DNA from 2 places in the Alicyclobacillus sp. SO9 genome. Region 2 is predicted to be linked to the other one. Evidence: riboswitches for the same ligand, from Rfam matches in the RefSeq annotation. Region 2 holds a riboswitch; the other holds the start of a gene.
The links. A riboswitch is a leader RNA that binds a small molecule or an ion and turns the genes downstream of it on or off. The one in region 2 is predicted to bind cyclic di-AMP.
Positions count from the first base shown of each region.

Region 1 (3,424 bases), 590 kb from region 2:
TAAGATCGATTCGAAGTTCATTTGCAACTTCGTCGTAATGCCGTCGAATCTTGGACGCCAAAAATATCAAGACCGGTAGTACAACCAGCACAATCCAAGCCCCAGTCGTGAACTTGGTTACGGCAAAAATAATGGCGACCACAGTTGTAACCGCGGCGCCAAAGGCGTTAATGGTTGCTTTGATGTACCATAAATTCCCTTTCACACGAAGCCATCTGATGGTCAAGCCAGACTGAGCGACTGTAAACGCGACAAATACACCGATTGCATAAAGCGGGATCAGAGCATTCGTCTGCGCATGAAACAGCTCGATCAATAAGGCTGCTAGTGCTGCCAGGACAACCATACCGTTTGAGTATCCCAATTTATCGCCGCGGATGGTGAGTGATCGTGGCAAAAATCGGTCCATCGCTACTAGAGCTGCAAGCTGTGGAAATCCTGTAAATGTCGAATTGGCGGCCAAAATAAGAACCACAAAAGTAAAGACAATGATGATTTGATAAATCAATCCATGCCCGAAGTACAACCCAGCTAACTGAGAGAGCATTGTATTGTTGGGGTTGACTGAAATTCCTTTTACGTACAATTGATAGGCAAATCCAAGTAACGTGAATGCTGTAACCAATCCGAGAACCACATAAGCTTTAATTGCTCCCGTTTTGCCCTCCCTGAAAACCGGAACTCCGTTCGATATTGTCTCAATACCAGTCAGTGCCGAACACGCAGAACTAAATGCTCGAAGCAAAAGCATCAGGCTAAGTCCGAGCGGAATCGTCCCGAAGGGTGGTGTAACAGGTTGGACAAATCCATGATGAGTTTCATCTACAAATCCAGCCCCAATTAGGAAGAGCATACATCCTGCGAAGATCATCGTCGGGTAAGCAAAAACCTTTGAGGACTCCGAGACCCCACGTAAGTTGACCAACAAGATGATGAACACACAAACCACCGACAACAGAGTTTCGTGCCCAGATAGGATTGGATACGAAGAAGCCATCGTCTGGATGCCGGATGACACCGAAACGGCGACGGTCAGTACATAGTCAACAAGCAATGCACTTGCCGCAATCAGGGATATCAAAGGTTTCTTAAAATTGTCCTTGCCTATGGCATAGGCACCACCACCATTTGGATAGGCAATGACACCCATTATGTACGATGTAATTAGAATTGCGAGCAGGATCACGGTTGATGCTGTGATCGGGATAATCATCCACTTTACATTTGGGCCCAATGGCTCCAATTCGGTGATGCCGGCCTCGGGTCCATACGCCACAGATGAGTATAAATCGGCAGCGAGAATTGGGAGTGCAATGAGCCAGTTCAGCTTGGTATGGGATTGATACAGTTCCCGTGTCCTCATCGGACGACCGACGAGTATGCGCTTTACGTTTCCAAAATTGAATAAGGCAAATGCCAGCGCAATAGTTGCAATTGAGATGACAACTGGATGAATCCAGAGAGCTTGCTTGTACATGATGAAAATGTCTCCCTCCATTTCCTTCTTGGGTATTATTGGTCTGTGGATGCATTTTAAACTAAAAACACAAAACGACCCCAGAGGGGTCAAAAAACCGCTCCTGCAACGCCGACGAAGTTAGCTGACGGGTTCGGGTGGCAAGAATCATCACCCGTCCAAATTGGATTCACCCCGATAAAATGGTTCCTCCGCTCCACACAGGATTAGGCGTGTATATAACATGTCATGGACACAATTTAAATCTCGCTAGACAAAACATCAATGACTACACGCGTTGGTAAATCCGCTTTCATGCATGGTTTTCTAAGGTTTTTAAAAACTATTCAATAAATCCCTTGCGGAATCTCTTTAAATCCCCTTGTTTAATGTAAATCGTCAACAATCACTGTTTGTTCACATGAGTTCAATGTAGTCCACTGTTGATGCATTAGGTCACCGTTCCATAAGATGTCATCGTGAGGTGATATGTGTGAAAGATCATAATGCTTGTGTGGAATTGGAGCTCCAAGTCAGGCGGGCACTCGGTTGGTACGGTCGATTCGGATTGGGTGGCATAGCAGATGCTGATTTTATTGAGAATGGTGGTACATATACAGCTGTAGTGGCAGCACTGGCACCGCATTATGTGCGTGCGACCATAGAAACACAGAAACGCATCAGTCAGATCATTAAGGAATGTGCCCATTTGCAGCATAAGATTACCGACGACAATGTTGAGGTTATTCGCCAATGCCGACGGTTGCGGAAGGATTCAAAAATGAGGCATGCTCCCTTCTTGAGGGGGCGCATCTCGAAGAGAGACGTGCTACTGTATGGTTATACGCCGTTCGAAGCAAAGGGACTGTTGCAGAACTGGTTAGCGCCGCAAGGACTGCGTCTAATTAGCATCACAATGGTTAACCGCAACAGCATAGTTTGAAATCAGGAGATGACACAACGAAAGCCTGCAGGAATGGCAGCCTTTTTTGCGAATGGGCGGGATATCTGATCAATTAAACATTTCGATAAAGCCAAGTACAATTAACAAAACACCTGCAATTAATGGGGCATATTTACCGAAGAACCTTCCTAACACATTTTTACCAATGGAGTATCCGAGGATAATTGTCAATATACTTATGAGAAATGTTGAGATTACGGTGAGAAAAATATTGACTCCTGTGATACTTGCAGCGATTCCAGTCCCTAAATTGTTAAATGTTAATCCTAACGCCAACATAAACGCTTCTTTCGCATCAATATGACCCGATTTATCGACATCTGAGCGTTCTGCGTACTCAACCATATGAGAAAGATCTTTTAATGCTAGTTCTCTTGCATTGGTGTTATGTATTAGTTTTATAAGGCTTTGTATGACAAAATAAATACCCACAACCACAATAATTGCAGCACCTAAAACATTTGATACTGATTGTGGCATGAATTTTGCAATATACGAACCGGCTGACATCGATAAAAAGGTCCCGGTTGTTGTTACAACCGCAATGATAAAGTTTGCAATGATTCCTATCCTGATTTTCTTTATTCCATAAGCAGTACCGACAACTACATTGTCAAGATTGGAGGATATACTGAACAATAATGCTGACAAAAGAAGCATTAACATTAAATTGCCTCCTTGCATAATGGACGCACGACCACAATGATTCCCTTACATTTCAGCACTGTCATACTATGCGCAGCGAAGGAAATCGGTCCGAATTCTGATTCGGATTACGCGGGCGTAAGTCAGACGACCCCTCGATGCAAGTTATGCATACACATACAGGCGCTGAATTTCATCGGTTGTTGCTCTCGAGCAGACCAATAAGGGTTCCGTTTAGAAGTCCATATTGAACCGCCAAAATAGCATTTTTATGTTGATATCTCGACTGTACATGAGGTACAATGTGCCAGTAAAATCATCGACGGTACGTCAAGGACATTCAGGCGTTTGCCGAGAAC
Region 1 is NZ_CP066339.1:810,251-813,674, reverse strand. Features, by position in the region: gene GI364_RS03570 (APC family permease) at 1-1,477, opposite strand, end outside; cyclic di-AMP (ydaO/yuaA leader) riboswitch at 1,571-1,700, opposite strand; gene GI364_RS03565 (hypothetical protein) at 1,950-2,399, shown strand; gene ytaF (sporulation membrane protein YtaF) at 2,469-3,086, opposite strand.
Region 1: linked by a shared signal. The riboswitch ahead of GI364_RS03570 (APC family permease) and the one ahead of GI364_RS00925 (glycine betaine ABC transporter substrate-binding protein) in region 2 are both predicted to bind cyclic di-AMP.

Region 2 (3,424 bases):
CGGCTGCAGTCTTGGCAAACATCATCAGCCCAGAAGTGTCCCGGTCCAGCCGATGAACAATGAAAATGCGTGCCCCTCCATTGTGTCCCTGAACATACTCATTAAGAATCCGGTAAGCTGTCCGTTCCTTTTCCTCGTCGGTTGCCATGGACAGTAGTCCAGGAGGTTTATCAACGACCAGCAAAAATTCGTCCTCGTAAACGATTTTTATGCCTGCCATTAACTCTCTTTGTTTGACCGATCCCGTTTGTAGAATCGTCACTTTATCCCCTGCACCCAACAGGTGATCGTGCCTTGTAACAACACGATTTCCGACCATAACCTGTCCTCTGGTCAATAACGACTTCACCTTATTGCGTCCCTTTCCGGGGTACTTTTCCAAAAGAAATGGGAGAAGCTGCATTTCTTCTCTCACACTAAATACAGGCTGCTTTTGCAATGAAATTCCTCCAAATCGGATATAAACATATGGGTACAAGACTGCCTTGAAGCGTCAATGGCTGACTACTTTGTTGCTCTGGATTGTATTGTGGCCTCTTGTGTCCATTATAACAAGCCCTCTTTTAGACGTATGTTGGTGGTTTGCCACTTTCACTGCAGAGGCGGGCTTTGTCTCCAGGTGACCTTGCCAAAGGTATTTGGCCGACGCCGCAAGCGCACTTCGTACCTTGGGGTACTGAAAATCTGAACTAAAAAAGCCCAGGATGATGTGAAGCCCATCCTGGACTAAAAAAGCGGTATGCAGTACTGCAATGAGATTGATAAAGCTCATCAGCTTACTTGAGCCAGCTGTCCACCAGAGACTGATTAGCCTTAATCCATTTTTTCGCTGCAGCATCTTTGCTGGAACTGTTTCTCATATCTTCTTCAAGTGACGAAAGCTGCTTTGCTGTCAAGCTGAAGTTCTTCAACCAGCCAGCCACCTTCGGATTGTTTTTCACCCAGGTCTTATTGGCTTCAATCAGTAACTTGTTTGGCGTCTTCTCTGCAACAATGTGTTTGGGATCCTTCAGATATTTGAGATGGTATTTGGTAAAGGGCCACATTGGTGTCCACATGACTACGGCCACTGGCTTGTGCTGATCGTAGGCACGTTTAACTGCAGTTATCATGGCTGTTGTACTGCTGTCCTGCACATGAATATTCGTCAAGTGATAAGTCTTTACAAACTGGTGGGTGTGTTTTTCTTCAATAGCACCGGGATCGATGCCGACAATTCTATTTTGAAATTCCTTGGCGTGTTTGTTCAGGTCTGCCGGCGTATTGATGTTCTTCATGTAACTCGGTACGGCAATGCCCGTGCTGGACTCACCTTTGTACCAATTTTTCAATGCGACCAATTTCGACTGATACTTTTTCACATTCGGCTGCTCTGCGGGCATCCACAGGTCCATAAAGAAATTCACGCTGTTTTTAGACATACCGAGAAGCAACGGTCCAACATCCAACTCTGGCGTATTCACTTTGTAACCCTTTTGTTCAAGAATGACTTTCCACAGGTGAGTGTTGGCTACGTCTTCTGTCCAAGGAATCCAGCCAATTGTAATCGTCTTGCTGCCTTTTGAGGCACCGGTCGCAGTTGAGTTTTGACTCGAAGTGTTACCGCTGCTGTTTCCCCCGCCAGACGTGCTGTTTGCCGTCCCGCATCCGGTTAAAATCGCGCCAAGTGCAGCAACCGCCGACAATGACATTGCAAATTTTTTCTTATTCATTTATGTCCCCCTGTTTCTGTACATAATTTTGTATTGAGTGTATTGAGTACTGCGTCTAGAATCTCGCCTATACGTATATGAAAATAAAGACCCCCTTCACACTTTGTGACGGGGGGCAAAATCTATCCTAACTTTTGAACCACAGCAAATCTATAAGGGAAATGTTTTAACACAGAATCCTTATCACTGAGACATGGCTTGACGAAGTGCGTTGGCATCATACCGACACAACGTACTTATAGAACGGCTTATCATCTCACACCATGACCTGCCAGGTGTGGAGACTCACCCTTCCATCATCCATATGTCTCATCCTCTGCTGTGCTTACGAAGTTAGCTGTCGGGTTCAGGCTCAGAGCGGCCTTATCAGAATTCATCTGAACTCACCCCTATAATGGTTCCCCCGCTTCCCTGTTCGGGAACTCAGCACAAAGAATTTAGTTTTAAGTGGGATTGCTAAACTAGATACAATCTTCAACATAGCCCCAAGCGCAACGTTCTAAATAATCCCAACCAAGGCCATGTATTTCTACTTGTGTCTACTGACAAGAAGATGGTTTGACACTACCGAGGATTTGCGCACGATCTCATCATAACATATTTCATGGATAAATCAAAAGAAAAGTTGACATAATGATAGGTATGGTAGTCAGAACGAGCACTCATGAGAATTTCTTGAAGTTGAGGGTTTAAAGTATGAAAATTAAAGTCGATTTTATTCACAATGTGTCAAATATTGTGTCCGATATGTGTGAACTGACCTGCAGAGATTGTGGCGAGGACTTGTGTGAAAAAGGGGATTAAAGGAGCTTCTGGTATGAAGAAAAACAAAGATTCAAAGCAGAAAAATACCAACAGCAGCAAGAATCCAGCCTCTGAAAATCGCTCAAACGCTGGCGAAACGCCCCAGTGGTTTGCAAAGCACAGAATCCTGCGAAATTCACTTATAGGATTGGCAGTACTGGTAGTCGCGGGAATGGGGGCAGGCGGATACGAATACTATCAGTTAATGCCAAGTCATCACTTTCAAAATTTAAAGGTTATTGGGCAAACTAGTAATTCAACCCGAAGCAGCAACAGTACAAGCAGCACATTTCAAGTACCAAAGGAACAGAAAGCCGTGTTTAACATGCTCTTGATTGGGTCTGATGCACGGCCGGGCAACAAGTTTAGTCATTCAGACTCGATGCTGTTAATTCACGTCAACTTGAACACCCATACGTATAATATCCTCAGTCTTCCTCGCGATACACGTGTCTACGATCCCGGTTACGGCTACACAAAGCTCACCAGCGTCCAATTTATGGACCAAGTCAAACACGGAACCAAACAAGGCATTATCGACGCGGTCAAAACCATCTCCAACTTAACAGGCGTCCCCATCAACTTCTATGCTGAAACAGATTACTGGGGGCTTCAGGACATGGTGAACGCCATTGGCGGCATTAACATGTATGTTCCATTTAAAGTGACCATCAATCACGCCTGGTATCCGAAGGACAACGGCAAGGTGATTACAAAGGGAATGCATTTTCTAAACGGACGCATGGTCACAGAACTGGTACATATCCGCGATGGAGTGCCAGGCACAGACTACGGACGCCAAAAGCTGCAGGAACAGGCGCTAATTGGCATTGCAAAGGACATGCTCAAACCTAAAAACATTCCCAAACTCCCTTCTCTTGCCAGAACGCTCCCTAAGTTTCTCATGG
Region 2 is NZ_CP066339.1:223,097-226,520, reverse strand. Features, by position in the region: gene GI364_RS00930 (RluA family pseudouridine synthase) at 1-439, opposite strand, end outside; gene GI364_RS00925 (glycine betaine ABC transporter substrate-binding protein) at 777-1,712, opposite strand; cyclic di-AMP (ydaO/yuaA leader) riboswitch at 2,020-2,151, opposite strand; gene GI364_RS00920 (LCP family glycopolymer transferase) at 2,530-3,424, shown strand, end outside.